Regions from separate parts of the Paenibacillus ilasis genome, predicted to be linked through region 1. Evidence: predicted binding sites of a transcription regulator. Region 1 holds the regulator's gene; the other holds the start of a gene.

Region 1 (9,690 bases):
GTTAATGATGCGTTGGGCCAGGCCTTCCGCAATCGCCGTCTTACCTACCCCTGGTTCACCAATCAACACCGGGTTGTTCTTCGTACGGCGGCTCAGTACCTGAATCACGCGCTCGATTTCTTTGCTGCGGCCAATGACCGGATCCAGATTGCCTTCCTTGGCAATGGCGGTCAGATCGCGAGCGAGACTGTCCAGTGTAGGCGTGCTTACGTTTTGCGGCGTGCCATGATGGCTCGATACCGCTTCGCTGCTGCCGAGCAGCTGCAGCACCTGCTGCCGGGCTTTGTTCAGACTAATGCCAAGGTTGTTCAGCACACGTGCGGCAACCCCTTCGCCTTCACGAATCAGCCCCAGCAGAATATGCTCCGTACCTACGTAGGTATGACCAAGCTTACGAGCTTCGTCCATGGAGAGCTCAATTACCTTTTTCGCTCTAGGCGTATAAGCAATGTTGGTAGGCTGCTCCTGTCCGCGTCCGATTAATGTTTCGACTTCATCCTGAATTTTTTCAAGACCAAGTCCAAGTCCGATCAGCGCTTTGGCTGCAATGCCGTCTCCTTCACGAATAAGTCCTAGCAGGATATGTTCTGTGCCGATATTGTTGTGCCCCAGACGTACCGCTTCTTCCTGAGCCAATGCAAGCACCTTTTGTGCACGTTCCGTAAATCTGCCAAACATCATAGTATTGCACCTCCACGTTTCAATTAATATATTGAACCTCGCGGATTTCGGTGTATCGTCAGCTATAGGACGCTTAAACCGTCATCCATCTGTAAAACGAGTATAGATCCTTAATCGTTACCCAATGTTTCTCTGATGAGCTTAGCCCTGTACATGTCGCGTTCGGAAGGAGTCATACCCTCTCCATAGGTCTTCTGCAGAAAGCCCGGCTGCGTCTTCACATTCAGTTCATTCATGACCGGGATTTCCGGGCCTTCCAGAAGGCCGAGATCCACACCAAGCCGAACATCCGACAATCGCTGGGCCGCTTCCTTCGAATCCATCACCGCTGCATAGGACAGTATGCCATAGGAGCGCATCACCCGATCCGTAATACGGAGCTTGGATTCACCCAAGAGCCGGGCTCTGGCATTCTTCTCATGCTCGATGATTTGCAAGGCGACGCTGTGAAGATTCTCAATGATCTCGGACTCGGTTTGACCGAGCGTAATCTGATTCGAGATTTGAAACAGGTTGCCTAACGCTTCGCTGCCTTCACCGTAAATCCCTCTTACGGTCAAGCCTACCTGCGATACAGCCGAGAGAATCCGGTTAATCTGCTGTGTCATAACAAGAGCGGGCAGATGCATCATGACCGATGCGCGAAGGCCGGTGCCGACATTCGTCGGACAACTCGTAAGATAACCTCGTTTGTCATCAAACGCATAATCGATCTCGGATTCAAAAACGTCATCCAGCGCCGTCGCACGTGCCCATGCCTCACGAACCTGAAATCCGGGATATAAACACTGTATGCGCAGGTGATCCTCTTCATTGATCATAATGCTGACGGATTCATCTTCAGTAAGGATGACGGCACCGTTTCGGGACTCATTCGCCAGATTGGGGCTGATTAGATGCTTCTCAACAAGAACCTTCTTATCCAGCTCATCAATCTCACTTAATTTAATTACATGTAAATCCCCGAAATCCTGCAAATCGTCCTTATTCTTCAGCACATTCGTCAGGCGCTCTAGCACTTCTCCCGACTGCTGATCCGTTGCCAGCAGCGGGAAAGGAAGATGCTGCAGATTGCGCGCCACCCTGACACGGGTGCTGATGACAATGTCGGAATCCTGACCGTTCCCGCGCATCCACTCGCTCAGCGCCGAATCGGTAAACCGGAGATTAGACATCACGCATTCCTCCTACTAAAGTGCAAAATCTTACCATCTTATCCCTGAGCCATATTTCGCTCCAGCTCACGGATTTGGTCCCGGATCTCGGCAGCCGTTTCAAACTCTTCCTGCACGATCCGAATTTGAAGCTCCTTCTTAAGCTCATCAATCTGGCGTTTGATCTGAATACGGCCACCCGTACGCTTCGGCACTTTGCCGACATGGGAAGTCCCCCCATGGACTCGCTTAAACAATGGATCCAATCGATCCGAGAAATATTTATAACACGAGCTGCAGCCGAACCGGCCAAGCTTGCTGAACTGGGAATACGTCATACCGCATTCTTCGCACTGCAGCGTTTGGGCCGTTTTTGCGCCGGGACTCTGGCCCTTGCCTGAAGGATCCAGATCCAGAAGACCTGACAGCAAACTGTGTATAGAAAAACCATTCGACGTGCCGGGGATCAATTCCCCTTTTTCACGGGCACAGGTTTCACAAAAATGAAACTCCGTTTTCTCCCCGTTCACAATTTTGGTGAAATGAAGTGTCGCCGGCCGTTTACCGCATTCTTGGCATAACATAATCCGATGCCCCCTTACACAGACTCACTTACCTAATAAAGAAATAAGCATCGCCTTCATAATCCTTGCACGCAGCTCATCCCGATAAGGAAGCTTCACATTGAGGCACTCCCTTGAAATGGCGGCCCGCATCAGGCTGGCCTCCCGCTTGGTTAAAAACCGGGATTCCTCCAGCTGGTAAATCAATCCTTCAGCCACCGTCTGGTCAATCATGCTGCCAATGGTATGATGAAGATGCTGCTGGAGTGCAGTATGCTGGGGAAGCTCGATACGCTGGATGCGTATGTACCCGCCCCCGCCGCGCTTGCTCTCGACAAGAAAGCCCTTCTCCAGCGTGAACCGTGTACTGATCACGTAGTTAATCTGGGAAGGAACGCAAGAAAATTGCTCTGCCAGATCGTTCCGTTGAATTTCAACGGTACCCTCCGGACTTTCCTGCAGTATGCTCTTCAGGTATTGTTCGATAATATCAGAGATATTACGCATTGGTCTGTTCATCCTCCACTGTTTGAAACGTTAAGACGGATAGTGATCTTACACGTCCGCACAGAGCCTTGCATATACGTTAATTTTAACCACAATCAAAATCGGCGAACCCTCTCGTTGACTTTGACTTTCTTTGACTTTGATATCATTATAGCACATTTTTTCATTTTGCCAAGAGGGTTCTTCTCAAATGTTCGCGCTTTGCATTTATTCTTATTGTACCCAGTTCTTTGATCGCTTATAGCCTCTTTCCGAAGAACAATTCATATAAGGCAACAAAAAAAAGAAGCAGTCCCCATGCCGGGTGAATACCGGTTCGAGGCCACTTCTTCATATCATGCTCTTGTATAGTCTAAACCCTTAGGCATCATAACTGATCAAGTAGTGCTGTAACTCCGTATTGTAATAGCCGATGCTGTATTCAATGATGCTGCCTGTCCCGTCATAAGAGGATCTGAGCCGTTTTAGTAACGGCGTGCCTATGCTTACTTCAAGCAAGGAGGCAATCTCCTCATTTGCCACGGTCGCCAGAAAACGGTCCCGGAAATTCTCCAGCGTAATTTGACTCTCCTCGATGCGGTCATAGAGAGACGGTAGTTCGGTGGAACCGAACTCTTCACCCATATCCACTTGGGATGACACGTAGTGAGTGTAGTAAATAAAAGGACTCCCGTCCAGTAAATACAATCGTTCAATAAGCAGGCACCGCTCCCCGAATTTTAAGAACAATTCGCTATCCGGCTCATTAAGCACCCATTCCGTCTTCAGGTGACGCTTCCGAATCTGGTGTCCTTCTTCGACCAGAATCTCGGTAAACAGCTTGCCTTTGGAAAGCTTGGAGAAGGACGTGTTCCGGGTCACAATCGTTCCTACCCCGCTCCGCTTCTCTACATACCCTTCCTGATACAACTCCTGGATCGCATTGCGGACCGTCATTTTGCTAACGTTAAATTCCTGCTCCAGCTGCGGCTCGGAAGGAATATGGGAGCCAAGTGGATATTCCCCATGCAGAATCCGATCTTTTATGATCTTCTTGATTTGCAAGTATAACGGACCGTTCTTCCGCGTGATCGACATGCTTCTCCTACCTTTCCACGTCAGACATATGATGACTCATTGCCTGAAGCACTTCGCGTTCGTTCGCCGTCGGCGTATCCCCTGTTACGGTATGAGCAAGCATCGCCGCAGCTGCGGCAAAGTCAACCGTCCGATTCGGTTCAAAACCCTCCGAGATCCCGTGGATCACCCCGCTGGCGTAAGCATCACCCGCGCCGATACGGTCATGGACGGAAAACGTCAAGGTTTTGGAAAAATGAAACGCTCCATCCGTGTAGAGATAGCCTTGCAGGGAATGGGTGTTATCCCCGTTGATCTTGCGGTGAGTACCCGACGCAACCGTAATATTATACTTCGCTGCCACCTTCGGAATCAACTCCTGCAGCTGTTCATTCCGATCCTCACGGGTCGTCTCCATGCCAAGGATATAGATAGCATCCTTCTCATTCATAAAGACGATATCCGCAAGTGACAGCATTTCCTCATAGTGCGGCTTGGCAAACTCATAGCGGTCTGTCCCCCATAAAGAGGGACGATAATTGCAATCGAACACAACGGTTCCCCCGTTAGCCTTAACTTCACGAGCCAGCGTCTTCATTTGGCCCCGTACCGTGTCGTTCATGGAAAGGGTTATGCCGCAAAAATGGATCATGTCTATCTTTTGAGCAATCGCACCGAAATCGTACATGGCATCCTCTGCCGTATTAAAGCTGCTGCCCAGTCGGTCCGTATAAGTTACACGTCCGGGTCTTACGCCAAAGCCATTCTCCAGAAAGTACATGCCGACATATTTGCCTCCGCGGCTAATGAGCGAAGTGTCGATGCCAAGCTTGCGCAGGTAGGAAATCGCTGCTTCGCCAAGCGGGTTATCCGGCAGCGTGCTGACCAGATAGCCGTTATGACCGAACCTTGCCACAGCCGAGGCGATGTTTACACCCGTGCCGGAGAAGGAGTAATTCAGATGACTCTCTTGAGCCAAGGAAGCATATCCCGGTACTTGAAGACGCATCATCACTTCGCCATATGCGGCAATCGTCTTAGGCATATTGATCAACCAGCGCTTTTAGCTTGCGGTGCAGCTCTTGAACATCGCTAATGATCGTATCTCCGCTTGCCGAGTCGATAATCGAGGAGTACACGTGCGGGATGACCTGCTGCACTCCCGCTTCGAATGCGATGCGCACGATGGCTTCAAAATTCTCTTTATCAATCCCGCCTGTTGGTTCAAGCGCAAATCCTTCCTCCGCACATGCCTTCGCTACCGCGCGGTATTCATCCTCCAGCTTCAAGCCCTGCATCGGGAAGTACTTCAGTGCATTACCGCCCATGTCGCGCACAAGCGCAATGGCCGCTTTTACAGGTACGATGGCTTTGTCCGACCCGGCAGCACTCATCGGTCCGGTTGAGATATTCACGTAGCCCACTTGACCCGAAGGAGACACAAGGCTGTTAATCCAGCTTTCTTTGCCATCCAGATTGGCACGTGTAGCACCGACCGCCGGGAACACCTGATTGATATGCGTACCTGGGTAGCTTTTCACAATCTCGGCTACCACCGCAGCTTGACGGTTATCGCCGGCACCCAATCCGATCGATACCGCATCCTCGATAACGGCGCCGTATTCCTTCATTGCAATAACGGCCTCTTGCGCGTTCGGGTAATTTTTGGACAATACGCCGACCAGCACATGCCCTTCCGAAGCTTCAAAAATGTCCTTCGCATTCTGAATGCTGCCTGCAAGTACGTTCAGTGCCGCGCGATTTCTGTAAAGACGTTTCTCCATATTTGCCATCTTAGTTTCCCCCTGCAATCTGTTGTATTCTTGTGATAATGACTTGCAAATCATCCCCGGAAAGCGAGCGAGGATCGATATCGAAATATCCCTGACGTACGCCGTAATCCCGGGTGTATACAGCAATATCGCCTTCGCGAAGCTGATCGTTCATAGCCTTGGCACTGATCCCCGCCGTATTTTCATCGACTTTCACTCGCCCTCGGAAGATCGCTCTTCCCGCTTCGTCCTGAACGATGCTGACCTCAATGCCCGGCAATTTGGATAGAGCCTTCATTTCCTCCAGCGCTGCTTTCTCCTGTTCACTCTTAGCTTCCTTCACCATATACTCGTCCAGCGCCTGGAGCAATCCAAACGTCGTTTCCTTGCCGACCTTCATGCTGCGCCCAATACCATGCAGCTGCGCCTTCACCCACTCCACATATTGACGTTTGCCGCCGACAATGCCGGAGGTTGGGCCTTCAATTGCCTTGGATCCGCTGTATATGGCCAGGTCCCCGTATTTCACATATTTCTGAATATCCTCTTCGGCAGCAGCATCGACGATCAGCGGAAGTCCATGTGCCTGGGCCACTTCTGCCGCTTCTTCCACCGAAATCATATTTTTCTGTACGCAGTGATGGGATTTCACGTACAAAATGGCGGCTGTACGCTCATTAATTGCTTCCGCGATATGCTCCTTACGCCCTTCGTTGGCGTACCCTACCTCTACGACCTTGCCGCCTCCAAGATAAACCATGGTTTCAACGGGGGCCCCATACTGCACATTATGTCCCTTAAACATGATAATCTCGTTCTTCGCGATCGGCTCCTGGTGCAATCGGTCACTGCGCCTGCGATTGCCTTCGGTGACGATTCCAGCCACGGAAAGAGCGATACCGCTGGAGGCAGAATTGACAACGACCGCAGCCTCGGAACCGAGGATGCGTGCCATGTAATCACCCGCTTTATCTACCAGATCCGCAATTTCCACGTAACTTTGCCCACCGATCCGCATCGCTTCCATGACGGTATCTGTCGGTGCCGACACGCCAAGAATACTCATGCGCCCGCTGGCATTTACCACGCGTTTCAACCCGTATTTAGCATGTAATGAATGATCCATTGACTACCACTCCTCTAGGTTCGATATATCGATCAGCGATTCGGGTCTCCCCTTCGGAATCCGTTAAACTCATAGCACCCTGCCGCAGGGCAAACAACGTCAGGTGAGCGGCATCGCCGACTTCAATTCGGCCAAGCTCCGGACGGCGCAACCATCCTGCTGCATGGTCCGTTACCGCTGAGATCACCTCCTGCAAGCTGTACCCCAAATACAGGAACTTTGTCATGACATTAGCCAGGCTGTACACCGGGCCATTGATGCGATTTCCGCGATAAATATCGGTGCTGATCGTGTCAGGTTTAATCCCTTGGACTTTCGCATACTCCGCCACCAAGAACGAAAAGCTTGCTGTTCCATGACCCACATCCAGATGAACGCCGCGAGCTATCGCTTCCACCAGGGCAGGGATCGGCTTCCCGTCCGAATCAAATAAATTGTTGGCTTTCCCGTTCAAATAATGAGTGATAATGTCGTCCTTCTGAAGCAGCTCCAATACTTCCTTAATCGGCGGTGGCCCTGACCCGATATGTACCATCAGCGGCAGTGACGTTTTCCCGGACAATTTTCTTGCGAGTCGAAGCGGTTCTACCCCATTATCCTTGACTACGCTTTTGCTGATTCTGGCCTTGAGTCCAATGATCAAATCCGGATACGTGCATACCGCCTTTGTTACCTTCTCAGCATCGATCCATTCCAGACTGGACAACTCGTCAACCCGCTGCAGACCGATATGGGAAATATTCAAAAAAGCAAATACATTCGTCTTGGCCCTTGCAACCTCGGCTGCCAATTCTCCAATCGTATCCGCGCCGCAGCTCCCTGCGTCGATAATGGTGGCAACCCCTTGCTTAACGCCGATCTCGTCGATGGCATCTCCGTAGGGCTCCAGCTTGGCGACCGCATGGACGTGCATATCGATCCAGCCGCTGGACACGTATAATCCCGTACCATCGAAACTGTTGGCACCGTGTGCCGGGTTCGCATTCGCATCCGTTATTTCGGTTATAAATCCGTTCTCCATGACAATGTCAAAGGGTTTATCATCATGTACCGTCTTTACATTGCGTATAATAAAACGCTGTTCCAATATCTTCATAGCTTCACTCCTTCAGCCTTGCCGTACCAGCCTTGGATCCTCTTATCGGTCGGTTTACATTGTGTAATGAGTATCGTGGTTATAGCATAGCACAGAACGTGCGTTACGTGAATATAACGTTATAATGTTTAAAATACATTTCCGTATTTTATCCTCATCTTACATGATGTAAGGAAGGGTTCCACTCTCGCGGAGTACGAGTACGGTTATGCTTCTAGTTCTGTTTTACCCGTGTATCTCCTTCCAAACGCAAAAAAACTGCCCTGGGATAGGCAGTTTCTTTGTTCGTTCTATAGCTTAGACCTTGTTCATTCGTCTTACCGATTTCCAATCATCTCTTTTGGTTAAACCTCAACCTTGCGGTCAATGAGGTACACCGTTGCATACAAGATCAAGGCGGCCAATACCACTTCAAAAGCAAGTGCCCCCCATGCTAATGTATATTGCACTGTCGATACCGTAATGTCTGCTTCTTTCTCGTAAAATGAAATGCTGGCCATAGGTCCGACCCACGCTGCCTCTTCTCCGAAAAGGACTTGGCTAAGCCAGCCAAGAACGTATTGCAATACGAAGAACACCAGAATGCCGATCCAGGTACTGCCCTTCTTCGTGATGCTGCTGGCCACGGTAATTGCAAAAAATATCGCAATCATCAAATAGATGAATTTCCATACCATCAGCAGGGCAAGCCCGACATAATACGAAACGGGAACATCCGCGAAATTGATATTTCCCCAAATGCCCGCCGAGCTCCAGTAGTACCATAAATGCGCAGCCATCAATATGCCAAGTACCAGCAAGCTTACACATGCCAGTATAAGTGATGAAGCAACATTCCACACGGAACGTACGGGGAGTAAACGCCGGTGATATGCCTTTATGTTATAGCCGAAGTTCTTGCCAGCGACCACCAGCAGCAGGACGCCCACAGAGCCGTACGCCAGCATGCTTAAACCAAACATAACGCCAAGCTCCCAGTCTCTGATCGAGCCTGTCACCGTGATCGCAATCTGCACGATGAGTAGAATCGCGAAAGCGCCGAGCAGCGTAGTCGAATTTCTCTTCCAGTCGTATTTCAACAGTCTCATCATTCCGCATACACCTCTTTAAACATCTCATCCACACTTTTTCCGTGTCTTAGGCGGATGTTCTCCACTTCCTCATGCATGACAATTTCGCCGCCCTGAATAAAGATCACTTCATCAAATATCCGTTCGATATCCCGGACCAGATGGGTCGAAATGATAATGCTGCTGTCCTCGTTATAGAATTCAACGATCGCGTCCAAAATTTTCCCCCGGGCTACCGGATCCACTCCGCCAATCGGTTCATCCAGCATATACAGCTGGGCTTCACGGGACAAGGCCAGTGATAACTGCAGGCGCTCATTCATTCCTTTGGACAAGGAACTGATGCGATCATGGGTCTTTAAATTCATGAATTCCAGCATGTTGCGGGCCTTCTCCACATTAAAGTCCTCATAAAAATCTTTAAAATATGCCACCGCATCCGATACCTTCATCCAGGATTCCGTCACGGGCCGATCCGGCATGAAGGAAACGACGGCTTTGGTTTCCAGGCCGACCGGTTTGCCATTCACGTAAGCGCCGCCCGTTGTCGGCTGGATCAACCCAGCGGCAATTTTCATAAGCGTGCTCTTTCCGCTGCCGTTGGTGCCCAGCAAACCAATGATTTTCCCACCGTTAATATCCAGATTAACTTCATGTAACGCTCT
Region 2 (9,690 bases), on a different contig from region 1:
CATCGCCCGCGCCATCGCCAACAAACCGAAGGTGCTGCTGCTGGATGAACCGCTTGGCGCGCTGGATTTGCAGCTACGGAAGAACCTGCAGTCCGAGCTCAAGCATTTGCAGCGGACGCTCGGGATTACGTTTGTATATGTAACCCACGACCAAGAGGAAGCCATGATGCTCTCCGACCGGATCGTCATCATGAACCACGGACGGGTAGAGCAAATCGGCACGCCGCGCGAGATCTATGCGAAACCGCAAACGCTGTTTGCCGCCACGTTTGTTGGGGAGAATAACGTCTTCTCCTCGCCAGAGGGTCTTTTTGCCGTAAGGCCGGAGAAACTTATTCCGCAGCGGGAATCGGGTGCCAGGAAGAGCGGCGTGATCGAGGATGTGCAGTACCTCGGCAGTGTTCATAAGCTGCTGGTCCAATTGGATGATGAACCGATGAAGGTCACGATTGCCCTGGATATCTCGGATGACCATCCTTGGGAGGTTGGTGAACGGGTCGGGGTGAACTGGAACACCAAAGATGAGGTGATCATCGGGCCATGAGGAAATCAAGGTTCCTGTTGACTCCGGTGCTGCTGTGGTTATCCCTGTTCCTGATCGTTCCGATGCTGATTGTGGTCGGCATCTCCCTGCTCTCCCGGGATTCGCTGGGGAATATCGTTTTTTCCTTTAGTCTCGAAGGCTATAAAACCTTTTTTGACCCTTTATATTTGGGAATTTACTGGGATACCCTGGTATTGTCGCTGCTGACTACGGTGATTTGCTTGTTAGTCAGCTATCCTTTGGCCTATTATATAGCCAACGCTTCCCCGCGTATCCAAACCTGGGGATTAATTCTGATCACGGTCCCGTTCTGGATTAACTTTCTGATCCGGACCTATGCTTGGGTTCTCCTGCTCCGGACGCAAGGCGTGGTGAACAGTCTGCTGCTGTGGATGGGATGGATCGACGAGCCGATTCAGATGCTGTATACGTATGGCGCCGTACTTCTCGGCATGGTCTATAACTTCATCCCCTTCATGGTGCTGCCGATTTACGTGGCTCTGGAGCAGATGGACAAGCGTCTGCTGGATGCGGCCAGCGATCTGGGCGCTTCCAGATGGAAGGCATTCCGGCACATTACCTTCCCGCAAAGTAAATCCGGCATCATGACGGGAGCGGTTCTGGTGTATGTCTCGACTTCCGGGATGTTTGTAGTTACGGATATTTTGGGAGGCGCGAAGTCCTCCATGATCAGTAATATTATTCAGCAGCAGTTCCTGGGTGCGCGTAACTGGCCCTTTGGTGCGGCGTTGTCGGTGATCTTTGTGATTACGTCCCTCGTGCTGATCCTGCTCTTTAACCGGGCGATGCAAGCCCGCCATCAACGCGTAGGGGAGGGGAGATAAGTGAAGAAGAAGAATCACCCGCTGCTCGGGATTCACTCTTTCCTTATGATGGCTTTCATCTATGTACCGATCATCATGATCATCATCTATTCCTTTAACAACACGCGGCTTAGCGGCAACTGGGAAGGATTTACGTTGGATTGGTATGTGTCGCTGTTCGAGAACCGGCACGTGATGGAAGCGCTGATGAACAGTTTGACGGTGGCGGTCATATCGACGATCGTTTCCACCCTGCTCGGAACCGCAGCGGCGCTCTCGCTTCGGAGTATGGGGCGCAGAGGTCGCAGCGGCATGAATGGGCTGCTGTATCTGCCGGTCATTATCCCGGATATCATTATGGGGCTGTCGCTGCTGGTTTTGTTCAGTCAACTTAATATGCCGCTCGGTAAAACGACCGTGATTATAGCCCATATCACCTTCAGTATGTCTTATGTATATGTTGTAGTTACGGCCAGATTGTCTGGAATGGGCAAACAGCTCGGTGAAGCGGCGCAGGATTTGGGAGCTACGCCTTGGCAGACGTTCCGGTACGTCACGCTGCCGCAGATTGCACCGGGCATTATCTCCGGCGCCTTGATTGCTTTTACGCTGTCATTAGATGACTTTATGGTCAGCTTTTTTGTCGCCGGTCCAAGCTCAACGACGCTGCCGATCTATATTTACGCTCAGGTGAAGCGCGGTATCTCGCCAGAGATTAACGCGCTGTGTACGCTGCTCATTCTGGTCAGCATCACGCTGATTCTGTTAGCGCAATATATTCTTAACCGCGGCAGCGGGGAAAAGAAACATAAAACATTACCGATTTAAGCGATAGAAACGCTTTTTTCGAAATAAAACATGGAACCGGAAAGAGAGGAGATATTGAATTGAAAAAATCAAGATGGACCCGCCTGCTGACGGCAGGCATGGTTGCGGTATTGTCTGTAGGACTGCTGGCCGGCTGCGGCTCGGATAAGGAGACGCTTCACATTTACAGCTGGGCGGATAACTTTGATCCCGAGGTGCTGAAGGACTTTGAAGAGAAGTTCGACGTGAAGGTAACCTACGACAATTACGCAAACAATGAAGACCTGCTGGCTAAAATCAAGGCTGGCGGCAGTGGATATGACCTCATTCAGCCGTCCGATTATATGGTGACAACGATGATTGAATCGGAGCTGCTTGAGCCGCTTGATATGAATAATATCCCGAACTTCGTCAATCTTACGGATACTTTCAAAGATCCTTCTTATGACCCGGGCAATAAATATTCGATTGTCTACACGTCCGGTGTAACGGGAATTGCATATAACAAGAAGTATGTTAAGGACGAGATCAACAGCTGGGAAGACCTCTGGAACCCGGAATACAAGGGGAAAGTCCTGCTTCTGGACGACAACCGCGAAATGATCGGCATGGCGCTGAAGAAGCAGGGGAAATCCAACAGCAGTACGGATGAAGCGGAAATCACCGCAGGTACGGATGACCTGAAGACCTTGCTGCCCAATGTGCTCGCGTTTGATACGGATAATATCAAGCAGAAGATGATCCAAGAAGAAGGCTGGATTGCTACGGTCTGGTCCGGAGATGCGGCCTTTATTGCAGCTGAGAATCCGGATGTGGCGTATGTCGTGCCAGAAGAAGGGGCTACCATCTTCTCTGATAACTACGCGATTCCTAAGGGTGCCAAGAATAAAGAGCTGGCCGAGAAATTCATCAACTTCATGATGGAGCCTGAGGTCAGCGCCAAAAACTATGAATTCATCGGATACAGCAATCCGAACACCAAGGCGATGGAATTCCATAGCGAGGAATACCGCACCAATACGATGATCAACCTGACAGATGAAGAGCTGGGCCGTACCGAGTGGCTCGATAATGTCGGTGACTCGCTCTCAATCTATGATCGTCAGTGGTCCGAGCTGAAGAGCGGTCGTTAATGATAGCTTACATTTTCATATTTTTGTAATAAAAAAGTCTGTCCCATTGGGGGCAGGCTCTTTTTTTGTTTGTGAAGAATAGGTCCTAAGACCCGGAATAGGAAAAATTGGCCGATTTATACGAATTGAACCACAACTTTGGGGCCCGTCTCGTTGTTATATATAAGGGAAGGACGCAAATGACATAAACGAGGTTTCTATGCGTTTAATCAGAAAAGGAGAAAGCGGCTTGAGCGATGTGATGGGCTTGTTGGTTATTGCGGGAATCGTGGCTGGTGTTGGAGCGGTATTGCTTCTGAACTTCTTCAGGAAAAGCGCGCTGCATCTGCTGTTATTGAGTATTCACAGTGCACTCGTTGGCATCGGTTTTATTTTTCTTGCTTACGTTGTCCAAGGCAGTGAATTACTGCTGCTTGCGGGTTCATGTGCTCTCTTGTTCGGTGTGTTTCTTAGTGTAGCGGCGTGCGTACGGAAAGAATAATGAAAACATATAGGCCCTACGGCCTGGAATCAAAATTGTCACTGGCTTTGTTACCAATACATTGAAAGCTTTCCTTATAATGATTAAGGGTAATAGATTAACAACTAACGGAAACTTAATTTAACAAAGGTGGAATTCTGATATGAATCCTAAATTTCGTGTATGTGCATCATTAATTGCAACTAGCGTCCTGCTTGGCAGTCTGGGTTTGAGCGGACAGGTCATCGATGCAAGCGCCGCTAAGGCAACCGTTTCCGCCAGCCAAAAATCCTCAAAGAATGAAGTCGTACTGAAATGGAATGGCAAGACCCTGTCACAGAAAGGTCTCGTGCTGCACGGGGTAACTTATGTGCCGGCAACCGCTTTGCGGGACGGCCTGGGGATGCCTCTTAAATATGATGCAAAAAACCGTACGTATACACTGGGTAACGGTTATAACAAACTGAGCGCTATCGTATATGATTCAACTGAAATCGGTATTCTGGTGAATGGCTCGTATGCCGGCGAGCCTGGCGGACAGATCATGAATGGTCGTCTCTATGTGCCGTTCAAAACGATCAGCGAATACATGGGTGTTCAGGGGCAATGGAATCCTTCCTTGAAAACTCTCAGCATGACACAGAAGAAGCAGAATGACATCACCATTAAGTCGGTAGCGCTGAAGAAGAAGATTCAGGGCGTGGATGCCGTTGTGAACTATCCTGTAATCAGCGGACTCGATAATGCAGAGGTTCAAGCCGAGATCAACAAAGTGCTGAAAGAAAATGCGTCCGGCGTAATCACCGGTGCCGAAGGGAATGCTGAGGAATTCCCGCCGTCGGAATCCAGTTTCCCATACGAATTCAGTGGTGACTTCGTGGTCCATTACAACCAGAACGACATCCTGAGCATTACGGCGTACGATTACTCGTATACCGGCGGCGCCCATGGCATGACCTTCCGTAAAAGCTTCACGTTCTCCTTGAAGGACGGCAAGCAGATGAAGCTGGGCGATTTCATCAACATGCAGGGCAAGAACAAGCAGAAGCTGAACAACCTGGTGCTGAGCAAGATGAAGAAAGAAGGAGGCTACCTCGGCGGATTTGAGGGCGTGCCTGCCGATGCTGATTTTTATGTGAAGGATAATGCTGCGGTGCTGTACTTCCAGCTTTATGAGTACACGGCGTATGCTTATGGATTTCCGGAGTTTGAGCTGAAACTGAAAGAGTGGAAGTAAGAGCATATGATAAGCGGTTTGTGTAAACTGTGATCATTTAATTTCATACCATAGCTTGTTGAGATATATGATGCTGTCCTGAAGTAACACTGTGCTGGAACCAATTGCGATAAATCCCTTGATCATGGAACGTGGAGAGTGTGTATTCTCCCTTCCAGCGATCAAGGGATTTTTTGTGTTTATCGAGGAAAATGGGTTTTCCTGTATTCCCCTCCCCTCAAGTTAAGGGAGGCCTTTTAGGAGGGGAGTGCCCTTACCGTCTTTATGTTTTATTGAAAAAATCGTACCGAAGTGAGAGTATCCTTGGAGGAGCAACGCGTTCGCCTTTGAAATCGGGAAACCTCCTTATCCATTCATTCATGTTTCCCGATTTCAACAGCGACCGGAGGGGATACACTCACTATTTAGTACTCGAAGTTTTCAATGAATCCAGAGGATAACAAAGGGCAGGCACCGGATAACGGCGCCTGCCCTTTGCTTCATTTCTTTTATAGTCCTTGCGGTGGTGTATTTTCCAGTACTTGATCGATCAGGCCATACTCTTTAGCTTCGTCAGCCGTCATGAAGTAGTCACGATCGGTATCCTTCTCAATGCGCTCCAGCGGTTGGCCCGTGCGTTCGGACAGGATGCGGTTCAGTTTGTCGCGCATTTTGAGAATGCGGCGAGCACGGATCTCAATATCCGTGGCTTGACCTTGTGCGCCGCCGAGCGGCTGGTGAATCATAATTTCGCTGTTAGGCAGACCGTAACGTTTGCCTTTAGCGCCTGCGTTGAGCAGGAATGCGCCCATGGAAGCAGCCATGCCGACACAGATCGTCGAAACGTCCGGCTTGATGAACTGCATCGTATCGAATATCGCCATACCTGCGGTAATGGAACCGCCAGGACTGTTGATGTAAAGATGAATATCCTTCTCAGGATCCTCAGCCGACAAGAACAGCATTTGAGCAATGATGGAATTGGCGACCACGTCATTTACGTCGGAGCCGAGGAAGATAATGCGGTCTTTCAGCAATCTGGAATAGATGTCGTATGCCCGCTCACCGCGGTTGCTTTGTTCAACGACCATAGGTATAAAACTCACGTGGAAAACCTCCTCTTAAGTACCTCATATAAATACTGTTACCGTATTACCCACATGATAAACAATTTAAATCAAAAAGTCAAAGATAGTCAAACTATTGGGTAAAAAAAAGAGCCGTCATGGGCACTTTAGGGTAATCAGTATAGAGAATAAAGATAAAATGGCGCGCCCGCGAGGAATCGAACCTCGATCTCAGGCTCCGGAGGCCTACGTCATATCCATTGGACCACGGGCGCATAAGAGAAACGTCTATCGACGTACATTCAAAGAAGACAAACCGCATTTAGCAGTAGTTTTTCTTGCGATATCAGGAAGCTGACTCCACGAAGTTGACACTTTCTGATATCTAAAAAAATTAGCAACGAAGTTGATTATACCGCATCTTTTTCAAAAATACAATAGCAGGCAAAACTTTGTTCCTATTATATAGACAAGCCTGTAGTTGGTCATAATGTATAAGAATGCCTGGGGCAGAGAAATATACTTTCGGACACTTGCAACCGGTCTGATTATTGGTTAGAATAAGGGTGGGACTTAAAAAGTTTGACTGGGACATTTTACGACCAGGCAGAGGAGAGCCGAGACGAAGTTTGCAGGAGTGGAATGCATGCGTAACCTATTAGAAATACAAGAGCAGCTTCTGCCGGATCTGATGGACACTCTTAAACGAAGGTATTCCATCCTTCATCAGATCAAGTTGTCCGGAATTGTTGGCCGAAGAACACTGGCTTCATCACTCTCGATGACCGAGCGTGTCCTCAGAGCAGAGACGGATCTTCTGAAAGCGCAAGGGCTGATCGAGATTGAAACGCTTGGCATGCGGATCAGCAGTTCAGGGATATGCTTGCTGGAGGAACTGGAACCGGTTATGAATGAGTTATTCGGACTGGTTGAACTGGAAGAGAAGATCCGTCAGGCTTACGGGCTTCGTAAAGTGGTCATTATTCCCGGTGACAGTGAGTCATCTCCGGAAGTCAAACGCGAGCTTGGCCGTGCCGGAGCAAGAACGCTGCTAAGCTTTGTACAGGATGGAGATACGATTGCCGTAACAGGCGGCTCCACGCTTGCCGAAGTAGCAGAGCAGATGTCCTCTTTGCCTGGTGGCGAACCGCTGACAAGCACATGGTTTGTGCCTGCCCGGGGCGGTCTCGGGGAGAGTGTCGAGATTCAAGCGAACACCATTGCCTCTAAGATGGCTAAGCGCGTGGGAGCTGAGTACCGATTGCTGCATGTACCGGATCTGCTTAGCGAGGATGCCTACCAGTCTTTGGTGCAGGATCAGCATATCCAGGAGATTGTGGATGTGATCAGGCGCTGCCGAGTCATTATTCACGGCATCGGAGATGCCATGGAAATGGCAAGAAGACGCAAGCTGGATGAAAACTCGATTCAGAACTTGCAGGCCGATGGCGCGATTGCGGAATCCTTCGGCTACTACTTTAGTGAAGATGGCGAAGTTGTCCACAAAATGCTTACCCTCGGGCTGCGGCTTGAGGATATTATGCGGACGGAGACGATCATCGGCATTGCTGGGGGTCAAGGCAAGGGCAAGGCGATTCACGCGGTGCTGAAATTCGGACATGAGGATATTCTCGTTACCGATGAAGCCGCGGCACTGGAAGTCGAGAAGGAGATTGACGCCGGTATTTGAATCCACGGGCGTACAATTGATTTTTCATTATTGTTGTCTTGATTGGCTTAACGGCCAATCTTGAATATATAAATTTTACAAATATGGAGGGAACTACTCATGGTTAAAGTAGGTATTAACGGTTTTGGACGTATTGGACGTAACGTGTTCCGCGCTGCGCTGAACAACAGCGAAGTTGAAATCGTGGCAATCAACGATTTGACGGATGTAAAAACGCTGGCACACCTTTTGAAATATGACACAACTCACGGCAGACTTAATGCAACGGTTGAAGCTAAAGAAGGCGCACTCGTTGTAAACGGCCGTGAAGTGAAAGTATTCGCTGAGCGTAACCCAGAAGCATTGCCTTGGGCTGAGTATGGCGTAGAAATCGTTGTAGAATCCACTGGTATTTTCACAGCGAAAGACAAAGCTTCCGCTCACTTGAAAGGCGGCGCTAAGAAAGTTATCATCTCCGCTCCAGCAACTGACGAAGATATCACGATCGTTATGGGCGTTAACGAAGACAAATACGATGCAGCTAACCATACTGTAATCTCCAACGCTTCTTGTACGACAAACTGCTTGGCTCCTTTTGCTAAAGTTCTTGACGAGAAGTTCGGTATCGTTAAAGGTATGATGACTACAGTTCACTCCTACACGAATGACCAGCAAGTGCTTGATCTTCCGCACAAAGATCTGCGTCGTGCTCGTGCAGCTGCTGAGAACATCATTCCATCCACAACAGGTGCTGCTAAAGCGGTTAGCCTCGTTCTGCCACAATTGAAAGGCAAATTGAACGGTATGGCAATGCGTGTACCTACAAAGAACGTTTCCGTAACGGACCTCGTAGTTGAGCTGTCCAAAAACGTAACGCTTGAAGATGTAAACGGAGCACTGAAAGCTGCTGCTGAAGGCCCGCTCAAAGGCATCTTGAACTACTCCGAAGAGCCGCTTGTATCCAGCGACTACAATGGCGACCCAGCTTCTTCCACGATCGATTCGCTCTCCACTATGGTAGTTGGCGACAACATGGTGAAAGTTGTTTCTTGGTATGACAACGAGTGGGGCTACTCCAACCGTGTCGTTGACCTCGCTGCTTACATCGCAAGCAAAGGTCTGTAATTGATCTAGCCATACAATCGAAGAGGAGTTCCGTTTCACGGGTCTCCTCTTTGGTTCATGGTTTTTCCTTGTTTTCATGCCAGAGCACTGGGAAGAATAGACAAGATCCGGGCGCTGGTTAGCGATAGAGAGAGAAACGAGAGCAACTGCATGCTGTCGGTGAGGAGAATAGTTTTCTTAGGAGGAACGTGGAGATGAACAAGAAAAGTGTACGTGATGTAGAAGTAAGCGGCAAACGGGTGTTTGTCCGCGTCGATTTCAATGTACCGCTCGAAGATGGTAAAATTACAGACGACACTCGTATTCGCGAGACTTTGCCGACCATTAAATATTTGGTAGAGCAAGGAGCGAAAGTCATCCTGGCCAGCCACATGGGCCGTCCAAAAGGTGAGGTCGTTGAATCTTTGCGCCTGACTCCGGCAAGTCAGCGTCTGTCCGAGCTGCTCGGCAAACCGGTAGCCAAAGCGGATGAAGCCGTAGGAGAAGCGGTTAAAGCGCAGGTAGAGAAGCTGCAAAACGGCGATGTGCTCGTGCTTGAAAATGTTCGTTTTTACGCTGGTGAAGAGAAGAATGATCCGGAACTTGCGAAGCAATTCGCTGAACTGGCCGATCTGTTCGTGAATGACGCGTTTGGTGCTGCTCACCGTGCGCACGCTTCGACAGAAGGTATCGCTCATCATCTTCCGGCTGTATCGGGATTGTTGATGGAAAAAGAGCTGTCCGTTCTCGGCAAAGCCCTTTCGAATCCGGACCGTCCTTTTACCGCCATCATCGGTGGATCGAAGGTTAAGGACAAAATCGACGTGATCGACAACCTGCTTACGCTTGCTGACAATGTCATCATC

What was found. The regulator CtsR, encoded in region 1, represses protease genes until heat stress. The targets are predictions, from matches to a motif close to ATGGTCAATAAAGGTCAAACA.
Region 2: the regulator CtsR is predicted to act here: its motif matches at 6,166-6,186, upstream of clpP (ATP-dependent Clp endopeptidase proteolytic subunit ClpP).

What each region holds. Positions count from the first base shown of each region.
Region 1 is NZ_JBHDJG010000007.1:62,145-71,834, forward strand. It holds gene clpC (ATP-dependent protease ATP-binding subunit ClpC) at 1-681, opposite strand, end outside; gene ACETK5_RS31705 (protein arginine kinase) at 792-1,856, opposite strand; gene ACETK5_RS31710 (UvrB/UvrC motif-containing protein) at 1,895-2,419, opposite strand; gene ACETK5_RS31715 (CtsR family transcriptional regulator) at 2,444-2,905, opposite strand; gene ACETK5_RS31720 (GntR family transcriptional regulator) at 3,266-3,982, opposite strand; gene ACETK5_RS31725 (sugar kinase) at 3,990-5,006, opposite strand; gene dagF (2-dehydro-3-deoxy-phosphogluconate aldolase) at 4,999-5,754, opposite strand; gene ACETK5_RS31735 (DgaE family pyridoxal phosphate-dependent ammonia lyase) at 5,756-6,859, opposite strand; gene ACETK5_RS31740 (amidohydrolase/deacetylase family metallohydrolase) at 6,837-7,946, opposite strand; gene ACETK5_RS31745 (hypothetical protein) at 8,300-9,046, opposite strand; gene ACETK5_RS31750 (ABC transporter ATP-binding protein) at 9,043-9,690, opposite strand, start outside.
Region 2 is NZ_JBHDJG010000002.1:61,354-71,043, forward strand. It holds gene ACETK5_RS20555 (ABC transporter ATP-binding protein) at 1-544, shown strand, start outside; gene ACETK5_RS20560 (ABC transporter permease) at 541-1,389, shown strand; gene ACETK5_RS20565 (ABC transporter permease) at 1,390-2,196, shown strand; gene ACETK5_RS20570 (ABC transporter substrate-binding protein) at 2,256-3,308, shown strand; gene ACETK5_RS20575 (hypothetical protein) at 3,547-3,789, shown strand; gene ACETK5_RS20580 (PdaC/SigV domain-containing protein) at 3,932-5,005, shown strand; gene clpP (ATP-dependent Clp endopeptidase proteolytic subunit ClpP) at 5,494-6,090, opposite strand; tRNA gene ACETK5_RS20590 (tRNA-Arg) at 6,252-6,326, opposite strand; gene ACETK5_RS20595 (sugar-binding transcriptional regulator) at 6,698-7,741, shown strand; gene gap (type I glyceraldehyde-3-phosphate dehydrogenase) at 7,841-8,845, shown strand; gene ACETK5_RS20605 (phosphoglycerate kinase) at 9,040-9,690, shown strand, end outside.